DNA from 2 places in the Streptosporangium sp. NPDC020072 genome. Region 2 is predicted to be linked to the other one. Evidence: riboswitches for the same ligand, from Rfam matches in the RefSeq annotation. Region 2 holds a riboswitch; the other holds the start of a gene.
What was found. Region 2 has a riboswitch for thiamine pyrophosphate ahead of thiC (phosphomethylpyrimidine synthase ThiC). Riboswitches for the same ligand answer to the same signal wherever they lie in the genome.
Positions count from the first base shown of each region.

Region 1 (7,449 bases), on a different contig from region 2:
CACCGCGTTGTGCTCGGCCGTCAGCTCCCCCGGCACCAGCGGGGGCCTGCGTCCGAGGACCTCTCCGGCCGGCCAGCCGAAGAGACGTTCCGCGGCCGGATTCCACGCCAGGACCGTCTGGTCGCGGTCCAGAACGACTATCGCATTCGGGGCACTGGCGACGATCGCGCGGCCGACGCCCTCGTCGCTTTCGGCCCTGTCGTCACCCACAGAACCATAGTGCCGCGTCAACTGGCCTGATCTTGGCACTTCGTCCGCATGTGCTGACACTCGTTGCGACGATCCGTCCGATACGCTGCGGTGACCACACGCCTGGACACGGAAGGGTGGGGCCATGGCATCCGGGTCAGCCAGCGATCTCGACGCCCTGCTGCGGGTGACCTCGTCCACCTATGTGGGCGCCACCCACCCGGACATCGCGTTCGGCACCATCGAGGTCCCCGTAGGACGGCTGACGCTCGCGGCGACACATCGGGGCGTCGTCGCATGCAGCTACGAGGACGAGAACGTCGTCTTCGAACGTGTCAGCAGGGAGGTCGGCTCCTTCATCGGCCCCGATCCCCGCAGGCTCGACCCGGTCCGCAGAGAGCTCGACGCCTACTTCTCCGGCAGGCTCCGCGCCTTCACGGTCACCGTGGACCTCCAGCTCGCGACCTCCTTCGCCAGGACCGTGCTGCAGATGATGCTGGCCGTGCCGTACGGGACGGTGACGACCTACCGGGAGATCGCCGAGCGGATCGGCAGGCCGAGGGCGCTGCGCGCGGTCGGCAACGCGCTGGGCAGCAACCCGGTCTGCGTGATCGTGCCGTGCCACCGGGTCGTCGAGAGCGAGGCCGTCCTCGGCGGCTACGCCGGAGGCGCGACCGCCAAGGAACGACTCCTACGGGTGGAGAGCACCGCCCGCCTCTAGGCCCTCCGGGCACGAAAGGGCGGATCAGGTACGGCGGCGCCGCCTCAGGGCGAGAAGGCGCGGCGCCCCGATCGCCAGGGTGATCAGTCCGGAGACCAGGAAGGCGCCGAGGGCGGCGCTCATCCAGGGCTGGGGGGTGAACCCGACCGCCCGCTTGGCACCGTCCCAGATCGCCGCCCACCAGGAGACCTGCGAGGGCGCCGCGAGCATCCACCACGTGACGAAGCCCAGCACCCACGGCAGGACCATGACCAGGCGGGAGGGCGCGTTCTCTGAGATGTCCCAGTTCCTGCCCCTGCCGAGCAGGAAGTAGTCGACCGCCAGCACACCGAACATCGGCACGAACACCGCGCCGATGATGCTCAGGAAGGCGCCGTAGGAGTTGACGTCCACGACCAGGGCGATGGCCGTGGTCAGCACGCCGACGGCCACGGAGAAGACGCGGCGGTCGATCCTCGGCATCAGGTTCTGCAGCGACATCGCCGTCGAGTAGACGTTCGCGAACGACTGGTCGGTCTCACGCAGCACGAGGATGCCGAAGAACAGCGCGCCCAGCGGGGCCGCGACGAACGGCCCGAACACCGCAGTCTGGTTCTCCTGGACCACGGCGTGCCCGGCGAGCGCGACCGCGTAGACGCCGACGGCCAGACACGCGACCTGGGCGACGGTGTAACCGCCGACGATGCCGGTGAAGGCGGCCCGGCTCGACCGTGAGTGCCTGGCGTAGTCCGCCGCGACCGGCACCCAGGAGACCGAGAGGGCGACCACGAAGTCGACCGCGGCGGCGAAGGCGTCCCAGGAACCGCCGCTCTGCGCGGGAGTCTCACGCAGGAAGACCACCGCGAACCAGACGACCGAGACGACCACACCGATCGTGACGAACCGCCTGAGCAGCCTGATGGCTCCCAACGGGTAGATGGTCAGCGCCATCGTCAGCGCCCCTGCTGCGACCACCCAGACCGCGTAGGGGACCGAAGGCCCGAAGATCGCCTGGGCGCCCATCGCGACGACCCACAGCTCGAACGCCCCCCAGCCGATCATCTGGACGACGTTGAGCACGGTCGGCACGTAGGAGAGCCGTACTCCGAACAGCCCACGCAGCAGCACCATCGCGGGCTGCCCCGTCTGCACCCCGGGAACCGCGGCCAGGCCGACCATCGCGGTGCCGATGAGGCTGCCGACCAGGGCCGCCAGCAGCGCGGCGCCGAAGGTGAGCGGGTTGTCGCCGCCCAACGGGTTGATCAGGACGAGCGCGAAGGAGAAGCCGAGCAGGCTGACGCCCAGGTTGGCCCAGAACGCTCCCTGGTCGAGCATGCCGAGAGTCTTCGGAGGTGCCTGGTCGAGGGTGAGGGGGGCCTCGGCATGCTTGGAATTGATGACGTCAGACGTCATGACGCGCTCCCTACGCCGGCATTACCCGGACAGGTTCATGCGGTCGGCGACAGCCGTAGTCGCCCTCTCAGCCTGGTTGCCCCAAGCTCCCGCGTTGACTTACCTACCGAACCGGGATCAGCCCAGTTCGCGCCCCCATGATGCACCATTAGTCCACTTCCGGCTACTTCCCCCCTGGGGAGGGAACCGGCACGGGGTGCGTTCGCGGGCGTCCGCGAGAGTACAGCCACGTTCGATGCGATAGCCGTACCGCACGGTCAACGACCTGCCGAAACGTACGGCCGGCCTCGCACGCCGAGCCAGCCGACCGAAGGATGGCGAAGACCATCCCCGCGTGCGCGGGGAGCACTGAACGTAGACGGACGAGAGACCATCCCGCACGGGACCATCCCCGCGTGCGCGGGGAGCACATCGCTGGCCCGTGCCGAGGAATCCTGCCGTGGGGACCATCCCCGCGGGCGCGCGTTACCCGGGAAACAATGCCGCGTCAGGCGTCAGGCACCCCCTACGGCGGCTTCTCCGGCCCCTTCGGAGGGACTTGCGGGGAGAATCTGGGGCCGCTTCGTGCGAACAGCAGAAACGGCAGGCCCGTGAACGGGCTGAGGCGCTGGCCGGCGAACGCCGTGAACGCCAGGTCCTGCACACGGGCAACGGCGGCGTGAACGTCCCGGTGAACAGCCGGAAGCCCTTGGCCGGTGGGTTGGCCCCTCAGCAGCTGTACGGCTTGAAGAGGTAGCCGTACCCGGATGGCTTCATTCGGCCAGGCGCGCCCCGAAAACACCGTCACTCGCAGACTCGGCCGTCGTCTGGACTCCGGACCGCAGGACCGGCAGCCCGGCTTGCAGCCGGTTCAGGAACTCGTCGACGTCCAGGCAGCGGTCCTCCGCGTCGACGACCTCGGGCACGAACGCCTCGACGATGCTGTCCCCGACGGCGAAGTCGGCGTCCTCGTCATCGTCGTAATTGTTCACCCAGCGCCCGCCTGGGGCGTACACGTCCATGGCGTGGTCGTAGTCGATCACCCAAGGGGTGTCGACGGTCCCGGTCCGCAAAGAGCCGTGGTTGTACCAGCCGTAGACCAGGTGGGTGAAGGCGCCGTCGTGGATGTAGATCTCCGCTTCGCCGCCCTCCAGGGTCTCGGCCTGGGTGTGACCGCCGACGTACAGGCCGGGCCGGTCCTCATAGAGTGCGATCGGGCCGTTGACCTTCAGATCGCCGGTGACCACGATCAACTCGACGTCGCCGCCGTGCAGTTCGTTGACGGCGTTCAGGAAATCCCCGTCGAGGGTGAGGTCGCCGTCGAAGAACAGCACCTCGTCGTAGCCGGGCGACGCTCCCGCACCCTCGAACACGGCGGACAACGCGCCGCCCAGGCGGGCATCGGCATCGGCGTAGGACAGGGAGGCGGGGATCGCGGATATCGGCACGGGGAAGATCGTAGGTCCGTGTACTGACAGTCCGACACGCGCGACAGGCTTCTGGAACACGGCTGGTACGCCCTCTTGCCCAACTGTGCAGCTGCCTGGCGATTCGCCCAAGGTCGGCCAGCGCCCTTGTACTGGGAAACGGGTGTCGGCTCGACCCCTGGCCGCATGTGCGATCGGTAGAGCGGTCCGAAGAGATGGTCGATCCCATGGCAGATGAGTCGAGCTGTCGGCCCCTCGATTCCCCGATGATCGACCTCGATGCGGAGTGGACGCGCACCATGCCCCGGACATCGAAGCAGTTCAAGCAGCCTTCGTGCCGCTCACCAGTCTCGGCCTCGTGCGTCCCCTCCTGGTCGCCCCGAGCTCCGGCGTTTGCTTACGCGCCGAACCGGGATCACCCCAGTTCGCGCCCCCATGATGCGTCTTTGCCCGCTTTCGGCTATTTCCCCCTGGTGGGTGGCATGCCGGTGGAGTTCACCGGCGGCCGTACCGCACAGCCGACGATCTGCCGGAACACCTCGTTCGCGCGCACGCTTCTGAGGCGCTCAGCGCGCCCCTGGTTCGGCCGGCAGGCGCACGACGGCGACCCCGGCCTGGGACTCACCGAACCCCCAGCCCGCGACGAGGGAGCAGTCGGCCGCTTCCAGGACATCGGTCCACGGCCAGTGGTCGGTGCCGTAGTAGAAGCCGCCCCTGCTGCGCGCGTCACGCTCGGAGAGACAGAGCATACGGAGATGGTCGCGAAGCGCGGGGTGCGTGACCGCGCTCAGTCTCTCCTCCCAGGGCTCCTCGGCGGACATGTCGTGGATCGGCACCAGGTGCTCGGGGCCGCGTTCGGTGAACGTGGCGGCCCTCATCGCGTCGGGGAGAGTGCCGTCGGTGGCGACGCGCAGCAGCACGGTCAGCCAGCCGTTCAGCCTCTCGGACTCCTCGCCGGTCAGGTCGACGCCGTGACGGCCCAGGAGCGGTCCCAATTCCGCGCCGTACACCAGCGCCTCACCGGCCTCGTCGATCGACGAGACGGTCCGCAGGTCGGCGACGAAGGCGTCGTCGAACGGCCGGGAGCCCTTGTACCCGTCGGCACCCCACGGCCCCGTCCCCGCCAGGAGGTCGGCGTCGAAGCGAAACAGCGACTGACTCAGGTCGAACCGCCATGTCCAGGGGGAGAAGGGATACTCGCCGTCCGAATCAGGAAGGTACCTCGGCTCCCGGCCCGACAACCCCTCAGGGGTGGCCCAGGGACTGGGGAACAGGAACTCGTCGAGGGAGTCCGAGGCGTAGTACACCCCGTATCCGGCGGCGGGGTCGACGGTCGGCTCCCCGCCGAGCAGTATCTCGAAGGCCCCGGTCAGCGCGGCACTCCACCCGTTGGGGTCGGTCTCGGATGTCACGGTGCATACTCCTCTGGACTTCGCGGGACGCCGTTGCCGGGTTAAACCAGTTGCTTCGTGGCGCGATGGGTTGTTTCACTGGCTCCGAGCAGATTAGGGGGGATGTTAATGCCCGCGGGCACCGAGGACGCCGTCGCGCGCCCTCGATCGGGTCGACGTCCCCACCGGAGGCTCCGGCGGGGGTGAGCCCGCGTGGGTCACGACGGCACAGTCAGCCGACTCGTCACCCATTTTCGTCTGGAGCTCCTCCATTGCCACGCCATCGCGCCCGCATCACCTCCTTCCGTTGCGTCAACTGCCGCCTCGACGTGCCCACCGACGCGCCGGGAACCGCGCACCGCAACCACTGCCCCACCTGCCTGTGGTCCAGGCACCTGGACAACAACCCGGGCGACAGGGCCGCCGACTGCGCCTCGGGCATGGCCCCGATCGCCATCCACGCACGCCAGGACGGCGAGTGGGCGATCATCCACCGCTGTACGGCGTGCGGCACGCTCAACGCCAACCGCGTCGCCGGTGACGACAACCCGCTCACCCTGATGAGACTGGCCGTCGCCCCACTGGCCCGCCCGCCCTTCCCGCTGGACTACTTCGCCCAGCTCTGAGGCAGCCCGGAACGGGCGCGGACCACCGAAAACCCCCGGCCCGCGCCCGTCACGGAGCCTCATGCCTTCGAAAGGCCCACGGAGAAACCGAGGTCAGAGGTAGTGGAACTCGGGATGGGGGTGCATCAGGAAGTCGTGGTGGGAGATGTTCCAGGCGTAGGCGCCGGCCATGGCGAACTCCACCACGTCCCCTGGCTCCAGGGTGATCGGCACGTTCTCGGCCAGTTGGTCCTTGGGGGTGCACAGCTGGCCGGAGATCGTGATCGGTTCGCCGGGAGTGCCCGGGATGACGGGCTGGCTGTGTCCCTTGGTCGCCGGGGTGCGGATGTGGTGGGTACCGCCCGCGACGACGGCGAACAGGCGGCCGTGGACCCGCTTGACGTCGATGACCCGGGTGACGTACCGCCCGCAGTACACCGAGACCGACCGGCCGGGCTCGATCCTGAGCGTCTCACCGGAGCGACGCAGACCGGCCAGGCCCTTGCCGTAGGCGGCCCAGTCGAAGCGGTCATGGGGATCGGCGTAGGAGACGGCCATGCCGCCCCCGAGGTTGATCTCGGTCACGCCCAGGGAGCGGGCGTGGTCGAGGACCCGCTCGTTGACCTGGAGCATGCGGTCGGCGTCCAGGCCGCTGGCCAGGTGGGCGTGGACACCGCGAAGCCGTACCGCCTCCTGCCGGTCGAGCAGTTCCAGGCAGGCGGTGACGCCGTCGGGGTCCATGCCGAAGGGGGTCGCGCCGCCGCCCATGGCCAAGGCCACGTCGCCGAGTGAGACGGCGAGGTTGACCCGGAGCATGATGTCGGCCTCCCGGCCGGTGGCGATCAGACGGCGCAGTTCGCCGGGCCCCTCAACGTGCAGCCGGGCCACTCCGGCGTCCAGGGCGGCGGCCAGTTCGGCGTCGGTCTTGCCGGGCCCGCCGAAGGCGATCGGGACCTCGGGGAGGACGCCGAGCACGTGCGCCAGCTCACCGCCCGAGGCGACCTCGACGCCGTCCACGTGCCGGGCCAGCACCCGCAGCAGTTCGGGGTCGGGGTTCGCCTTGGCCGCGTAGTACAGCTCGACGTCACCCAGCGCGTCCCGGATGGCCGCGGCGTGCTCGTCCAGCGCGGCCAGGTCGTAGACGAAGGCGGGCAGCCGCCCGGCTTCCGCGAGTTCGTGAGCCCGTACGGTCACGGCGTCCATGGGGTCTCCGATCGGCCCGTCGGCGGCGATGTCGTCGTTGACCGAAGCGTAGGACCGTACGGCCGACGGCACGATCGGACGAGGGCGGAAGGGTTGCGCGGGGGGCGGGCCCGCGCCGGGAGAGGGTCGCGCTGACGATCACCTGAGAGGTCCTGAGGATGCTCGGTGACGTTCGGAAAGCGCTTTCGAGAAGGGGCCGTGGAGGGTTTTCAGCGCGGCCTTCGCTGTTTCTCGGTCAGGCGACGAACGGGTCGGCGCCGCTTTCGCTGATCATGGGACGGCCGGCGAAGCTCCAGGACTGCATCCCACCGCCGACGTTGATCGCCTCCCTGCCGATGTGGTTGAGCCAGGCCGCCGCGTGCGCCGAACGGCCGCCGACCCTGCACACCACGTAGACGGGCGCGTCGTGTGGAACCTCCTCAACCCTGGCCTGCAACTCACCCAGCGGGATGTGGACGGCCGTCGGGGCGTGCCCCGCCTGCCACTCGTCAAGCTCACGCACGTCAAGCAGGAACGCGTCATCCGGCACGGCCTGCGCCTCG
Region 1 covers NZ_JBEYAB010000004.1:80,367-87,815, reverse strand. Annotated here, with positions in the region: gene ABZ470_RS09900 (PAS domain S-box protein) at 1-210, opposite strand, end outside; gene ABZ470_RS09895 (methylated-DNA--[protein]-cysteine S-methyltransferase) at 335-910, shown strand; gene ABZ470_RS09890 (cytosine permease) at 935-2,302, opposite strand; TPP riboswitch at 2,293-2,405, opposite strand; gene ABZ470_RS09885 (hypothetical protein) at 3,055-3,729, opposite strand; gene ABZ470_RS09880 (hypothetical protein) at 4,275-5,120, opposite strand; gene ABZ470_RS09875 (RNHCP domain-containing protein) at 5,372-5,725, shown strand; gene ABZ470_RS09870 (alanine racemase) at 5,819-6,979, opposite strand; gene ABZ470_RS09865 (rhodanese-like domain-containing protein) at 7,143-7,449, opposite strand, start outside.
Region 1: another riboswitch for thiamine pyrophosphate. It lies ahead of ABZ470_RS09890 (cytosine permease); the one in region 2 lies ahead of thiC (phosphomethylpyrimidine synthase ThiC).

Region 2 (7,449 bases):
CTGACGTCACTCAAGGCACTGCACCTTCCTCACGATGTCGCAATTTCAGGTTATGACGTGAGGTGGTTCCCGTGTGAAGGGTTCACCATTGGTTTTTTCTGGAAACCAATCGATGGCCGTGCGCGATCACCCGGATTATCCCTTTAACCAATAAGGTGCGACGAACAGACTTCGAGTGAGCACTCATCTCGCTACGGAAGTGGAGCCTGTCGGCATGACCCTTGACGTCCGTACGGTCCTGAGCCGTCGTTACCGAGGTCGACGACACCGTTCGTGACGTCTTCGTGAGAAACGGGGCAATCGGATGATCATCATCGAGCGGGCCGTACGTGCTGATGCGTTGGTGCTCGCCAAACTGATTGACGAGATCGAGGTGCATCATGGTGGCGCTCCCTCAGATGATGAGTGCGCTGACCAGATCATCCGGCTGCTGTTCGGCCCGCATTCGGTCGCCCATGTCCTGCTGGCGTGAAGGGAGGGTCTTGGGGCCTCCTACCGTTCCTGTGGCCTGCGGCCGGAGCGGAGAAGTCCTTGTATCTGAAGGAGCTGTTCGTGCGGGGCGATGCCCGCAAGCAGGGGGTGGGTGTGCGTTGACGGATGCGCCTGGTCAGGCAGCCACTGAAGTGGGTGTTCACGTGTGGAGTGGACGGCCGCCCACGACAACCCCGCTGTCCTGGCGTTCTACGCGGCACGGGGCGCCCAATCACATGACGGGAAGGTCTTCTGCCGTGTGGAACAGCCAGGAAGCATTGATCAAGCCGGGAAGGCGATGGTTCATTTCTCTGCTTCCTCGTATCACTCAGTTGTCCGGTTCCGTCTGAACGAGAGGAGTTTTCGATGAGTGCCACGGCTGAAAACGGTCGTGTTTTTCGGGAGGCCTGGATCGCCGGTGTTCTGAAGTACTTTCCCGGTGAGCCCAAGCCCGGTTACGTCACCCCGTGGGACCAGACCCCCGAATGGGAGCGGGAGGCCGCCGCCGCGGTCTACGGGCAGGTGGCCGAGTTCATCAGGGTCAGCGGCGGGAACACCGGCAAGCTCACCCGTGAGCAGAAGGGGCGCTTCGTGGCCCTCTGCTGGATCGCCCAGATCCACAAGCACATCCCCGACCCCAAGCCGTCCTACGTCGCCGACTGGGACGACCTCCCCGAATGGCAGCGCCAGACCGACGCCGACATCTTCGAACGCATCGAACTGGAGTCCTGACAGCCGGGCACAATGGACCCAGGCGACGCGCAGGTCGCGCAGCCGAACGTCTGTGGATGGAGGCGGCCGTCCGCCTCTGGTAAAAGGGCCTCTAGGAACTGTTTGGGGTTTGGATCATGTGGTTGAGGTGAGGAGCTTCAGCCACATGATCGAACCTCGGAGGTGGAGCCCGGCCTCGTAGCTTTCCGGGGCCTTGGCCCAGCCGTTGAACGGGGAACACAGCGTGGACCACGACCCGTGGCGTTCCGGCACATCACGCCAGCCCGAACCGGTACGGAAGCGCCACAGGATCCCGTTGAACTGATCCTGCACCCGCCGCGGCAACGGCCCGGTGGCCGCCAGCGGCAGATACGGCTCGATCAACGCCCACTCGGCATCCGTCACATCAAAACGCGCCACGTCCGAGTTCTACCAGCCACAGCCAGCCCGCTCTCCGGCCTGACCTAGATCCGAGCCTCAAACAGCTCCCAGTTTTCGGAGAACATCCGAGTCGACATCGACCACTCCCACACCGCCACCGGTCAGGACCGGACGAATCGGAGCGGAAGTGATCAACAAACGGAACAGGCTCACGTCAGTGCAGGTCAGGCAAATCCGGTGGAAATTTCCCCGGGACTACAGCGAGGCCAAGAACGCCACGGCCCGCCTTGCCGGGCCGCAGGTGCACCGGGCATGGGCATCGGCCGGGCACCCCCGCGTGGATAGGCCGGTCGCCACCGCCAGGCGCGTGCCGGCCTGTCGCCTTTGTGCAGGCTGGCTGGGCTCAACTGGGGCGATGGACGCAAAAGCCGGTCGTTTGAGGTGGCCATGGGCCGAAGCCGGCTCCGGGAGCAGGGGGTTTATCCTCTTGCCCCAGATCTGGGCTGTCATGGCTTAGTGCGTGACCGCGGCCGGAAAGAACATCCGCAGAGACGGGGCTTTCGGGGGAGCGGCTCGGGAGTTGAGGCGCTCGAGGTGCGGAGGTGAGCGATGCTGCCCTACCTCCAGTCGCTGGTCGCCGGTGTGATCGTGGGGGGCGTGTACGGACTGATCAAAGTCCCTTCGCCGGCTCCGCCGACGGTGGCTTTGGTGGGTCTGGCGGGGATGCTGATCGGCTACGGCCTGCCCGGGGTGTTCGGATGACCCGCACAGTCGTGGCCTACGTCATCTCGCTCGGCGCCGGGATCCTCACGGGGCTTCTGTATTGGCTCATGGGGGTATCGACCCCAGCTCCGCCCTGGCAGGCGCTCTGCGGATTGCTCGGAATTCTCTTCGGCGAGGCCTGCATCAGGCGATTGCGCGAACGGCTCCAGCGCCGCAGCCGGGGCACGCCGGCTCCATCGGAGCAAACCACAGGAAAGGACTAAACGGCATGATGCCCGTCACCTACTACCCGATTCCCACCCAGGCCCTGTTCCGGTCCAACGCTGAGCGGATCAAGGGCAAACCTTACGCCAAGTACTTCAACGGGAACCTGTGGCTGCACGACGAGGTGCTGCCGCAGCTGAAGAAGCCGATGGACGAGGCCGACATCCTGTCCAAGTCCGATCTCAACACGCTTCTGGACCCCGGGTACCACCGGGTCGAGACGGGCTTTGGTGCCACCAAGGACAACGACGCGTACGTGACCAGCCTGGTCCGCTTCCCCGGCTGCAGGATCGAGATGTTCACCTGGTGGTTCTGGTGGCATTCGGTCGAACCCGAGCGGTACTCCTTGTGGTATCCCTTCAACCACGATCATGCCAACCCCCGCAACCGGGATGTGCTCACCCAACCCGGACTCACCGACGCCGAACGCTACATCGGTAACACCCACGACATCGTCGAGTACGTCGGCCCGACCCGCGCCGAACTGGTCCTAGAGTTCCACGACGCCGACGACTTCGGGATCGACGGCAGCCGCATCAATGGGCCCGACTACTCCCAGGCCTGCGGCATCATCAACGACAAGAGCTGGATGATCCATCTCCCCCGCGCCGCCGAGGACGGGTTCGAACTGCGCAGCCGCTACTACTTCGACAAATCAATAGCCACCGCGAGCTCGCCAGGCAACAGCGCACACGACGCGGCCCTGTCCTTCGCCTACGAGATGATCATCCACGACCAGACCGAATTCACCCACCTGTCGACCTTCCTCGCCGACGTCTACCACGAATTCGGCCCGAACTCTGCCTGATACGGCACCCGCCACTCCCAGGCTGAGTAGGGATGACGCGCCCGGCCGAGGCCCTCTGGTGAGGGCCATCCGCTCCCGAAGCCGACCCCAGCCAAAGTAACCGTGCGAATGATCACGATTGCAGTCCGTGGTCGTCACGGCTGAGTGAATGAGGCTGGTTGGTCGGAGCTTCTGCTTGACCGTGTTCGTGTCGGAGATGGTCAGCGGAGGGCGGGTTCGGATGCGTCGGGAGTGGTTCGCGGCGTCGCGCGTTCTCTATCGTGTCCCCGGCGACGCCTGGTCTCGCTGATCAAGTCCTGTCCAGGTGGGTGTGCACGCCGGGACGGGATCAGCGGCGGAACCCCACGCTTCGGCGGCCCGCCGAGGGCGTCGTACGGGCGCGTAGCCTGCGGAGCATGCGGGCGTCGGCGAAGCCCACGGCGCGGGCGGCGGTCTCGACGGTGGCGCCGCGACCGAGGAGGTGTTCGGCGCGTTCCAGGCGCAGGGCGGTCTGGTAGGCCAGGGGGGTGAGTCCGGTCGCCCTGCTGAACAGCCGGGTCACGGTCCGTTCGCTGCATCCGGCGGCCTCGGCCAGCAGGCTCAGCGGCAGCCGTTCGGTGAACCGGACCTCGATCAGGTCCTGGACGCGGTGGACCGTCTCGTCCACGTGCGAGCGACGGCGCAACAGCGGGCTGACCTGCTCCGCCGTACCGTCGCGGTGGGTGTGGACGAGCATGGCGCGGGCCACCTGCCCCGCGACGTACGGCCCGTGCCGGGTGGTCACCAGGTGCAGTGCCATGTCGGTTCCGCTGGCCACGCCCGCCGAGGTGACGATCCGGTCGTCCTCGACGTACAGCGCGTCCCTGACGACCGTCGCCCGGGGGTGGAGGCGGGCGAGTTCGTCCTGGACGGCGTGGTGGGTCGTGCAGCGGCGGCCGTCGAGCAGCCCGGCGCGGCCCAGCGCGTCGGCGCCCGCGCACACGCTGGCGACCGTACCGCCGGACGCGTGGTGTTCGCGCAGGTGGCGCAGGGTTTTCTGACTCGCGGGGCGGGTCGGGCCGCGCCAGCCCGGCACGATGACCAGATCGTCGGGCGTCAGGGCCGGCCAGCCGGTCTCCGCCCGCAGGGGCAGCCCCTGGACGGTGGCGACCTCGTCGTCCTCGGCGACGTAGGTGAGCGTGTACGGGTGGCCGAGGTCGTCGGCGGTGGAGAAGACCTGGGCGGGCCCGGCCACGTCGAGGAGGTGCACCCGCGGGATGAGCAGGAAGACGACCCTCGGCATGACCGGCACCTCCTAGTTTCCGGTGAGCTGGTCCACGGTTCTGATGGTGGCGAAACGGCCCGACAGAGCGTATTCGGTGCGGGCGATGATCTCGTCGACGCCGAGTGTGCGCGGGTGCCGTACGAGTTCGGCGAAGGACAGGTCGTCCGGGGCGGTGCGGTGCGGGATCGGCGTGGTCGCGGTGGCGTCGATGGCGAAGTCGACCTCGAAGCCCAGGTCGGAGGCTATGCGGGTGGTGGTCTCGCAGCACTGCTCGGTACGGATTCCGCAGATGGTCAGCTTCCTGATGCCGCGCTGGGTGAGGTACTGCTGGAGGTTGGTGGTGGTGAAGGCGTTGTGCGCGGTCTTGGTGAGGACCGGCTCCCCGGGAAGGGGCTCGACGCCGTCCATCAGACGGACGAATCCTCGGGCCGGGTCGAAGACGGAGCCCGATCCCGGGCGTGAGCCGAGGACCCACACGACCGTGTCCCCGGCGGCCCTGGCGGCCGTGGCGAGGCGGTTGACCTGGGGGACGATGTCGGGTCGTGAGGTGTACCCCCAGTCGGGGAGCTGGAGGAAGGAGTTCTGGACGTCGATGACGATGAGAGCGCCGGTCATGCCCCCAGCCTGGCGACGCGGGGGTCCGGGCTGAAGGCATCACCTGGTCGGCCTGCGGACCGATCCGGTCAGGGGCCTCACCCGCACGCCGTACCCAAGGCAGCCCGTGCCCGTGTCGCTAAAAATAGCCACAAGAGGCCAGAAGGTAGCCCCAAAGGGGTGAATGGGGCATCATTGGGGCGCGAACTGAGATCATCTCAGTTCGGCACGTATGCCAACGCGGGAGCTCGGGGCAACCGGGCTGAGAGGGCAGCTACCGCCGCTGCCGACCGCTGAACCTGACCGGGTAATGCCGGCGTAGGGAGAAGTTGTCCTATGGTGCCACCTGCCCAGAATGTCCAGAAGGCTGCCCAGAATGTCCAGAACGCAAGGAAGATCTACCTCACCGGTTCGCGGCCGGACATCCGCGTGCCGATGCGCGAGGTGCCGCTGACCGACGGGTCGTCCGTCGTCCTGTACGACACCTCGGGTCCGTACACCGATCCGGAGTACGACGCCGACCCGGCCAAGGGCCTGCCGCCGCTCAGGTCGGCCTGGCGGCGGACCGGGGAGACGCTCGCCTGCGGCGGGACGGAGTCCTGCGGCGGAACGCTGCCCAAGCCGGTACGGCACACGCAGCTGGCCCGCGCCAGACGCGGGGAGATCACACCGGAGATGGAGTTCGTCGCGCTGCGCGAGGGCGTGGCCGCGGAGTTCGTCCGCGACGAGATCGCCAGAGGCCGGGCCGTACTGCCGGTGAACGTCAATCACCCGGAGAGCGAGCCGATGATCATCGGCCGGAACTTCCTGGTGAAGGTCAACGCCAACATCGGCAACTCGGCCGTCTCCTCCTCGATCGAGGAGGAGGTGGAGAAGATGCGCTGGGCCACCCGCTGGGGGGCCGACACGATCATGGACCTGTCCACCGGGAAACGGATCCACGAGACCCGCGAGTGGATCCTGCGCAACTCCCCGGTGCCGGTCGGCACGGTGCCGATCTACCAGGCGCTGGAGAAGGTCGGCGGCAAACCGGAGGCCCTGTCGTGGGAGGTCTTCCGCGAGACGGTGATCGAGCAGTGCGAGCAGGGCGTCGACTACATGACCGTGCACGCGGGGGTACGGCTGGCCTACGTGCCGCTGACCGCCAACCGCAAGACGGGCATCGTCTCCCGGGGCGGCTCGATCCTGGCGGCCTGGTGCCTGGCCCACCACGCGGAGAACTTCATCTACACCAACTTCGCGGAGCTGTGCGAGATCCTCGCCGCCTACGACGTGACCTTCTCCCTCGGCGACGGGCTGCGGCCCGGCTCGATCTACGACGCCAACGACGAGGCGCAGTTCGCCGAGCTGCGCACCCTGGGGGAGCTGACCCACGTCGCCTGGGAACACGACTGCCAGGTCATGATCGAGGGGCCGGGTCACGTGCCCATGCACAAGATCAAGGAGAACGTCGACCTGCAGATGGAGCTGTGCTCGGAGGCCCCCTTCTACACGCTGGGGCCGCTGACCACGGACATCGCGCCGGGCTACGACCACATCACCTCGGCCATCGGCGCGGCGATGATCGGCTGGTACGGCACGGCGATGCTGTGCTACGTCACCCCGAAGGAGCACCTGGGCCTGCCGGACCGTGACGACGTCAAGGCCGGGGTGATCGCCTACAAGATCGCGGCCCACGCCGCGGACCTGGCCAAGGGCCACCCCGGGGCGCAGGCCTGGGACGACGCGCTGTCACAGGCCCGTTTCGAGTTCCGGTGGGAGGACCAGTTCAACCTCTCCCTCGACCCGGAGACCGCCCGCTCCTTCCACGACGAGACCATGCCCGCCGCCCCGGCGAAGACCGCGCACTTCTGCTCCATGTGCGGTCCGCACTTCTGCTCCATGCGGATCACCCAGGACGTGCGGGCCTACGCCGAACGCAACGGCCTGACCGACACCGAGGCCATCGAGGCGGGGATGCGGGCCAAGGCCGAGGAGTTCCGCAAGGAGGGCGGCAAGGTCTACCTCCCCATGCCCTCACCCCCGGGCGAGGAGTAGACCCGTCCGTTCGTGGGATGTGGCGCGGCCGGGGGCCGACGAGCATGGACAGAGGCGGTTGTCGTTTCCGACGAGAGGGGCTGGCAGATGGCTCAGGAACGACCCGAGGTGCCGCGCGAGGAGTGGCGCCCGTTCTTGGACGGCCTGACGAGACAGTACGAGGGCTCGGACGTGACCATCGAGGTGCTGGACGCCTCGGCCGGTGACCTCTACCAGG
Region 2 covers NZ_JBEYAB010000015.1:134,045-141,493, reverse strand. Annotated here, with positions in the region: gene ABZ470_RS32365 (helix-turn-helix domain-containing protein) at 1-14, opposite strand, end outside; gene ABZ470_RS32360 (hypothetical protein) at 305-472, shown strand; gene ABZ470_RS32355 (hypothetical protein) at 838-1,203, shown strand; gene ABZ470_RS32350 (transposase) at 1,318-1,602, opposite strand; gene ABZ470_RS32345 (DUF1427 family protein) at 2,173-2,325, shown strand; gene ABZ470_RS32340 (DUF1427 family protein) at 2,322-2,549, shown strand; gene ABZ470_RS32335 (hypothetical protein) at 2,555-3,358, shown strand; gene ABZ470_RS32330 (DJ-1/PfpI family protein) at 3,687-4,619, opposite strand; gene ABZ470_RS32325 (isochorismatase family protein) at 4,632-5,216, opposite strand; TPP riboswitch at 5,426-5,537, shown strand; gene thiC (phosphomethylpyrimidine synthase ThiC) at 5,532-7,232, shown strand; gene ABZ470_RS32315 (DUF5335 family protein) at 7,320-7,449, shown strand, end outside.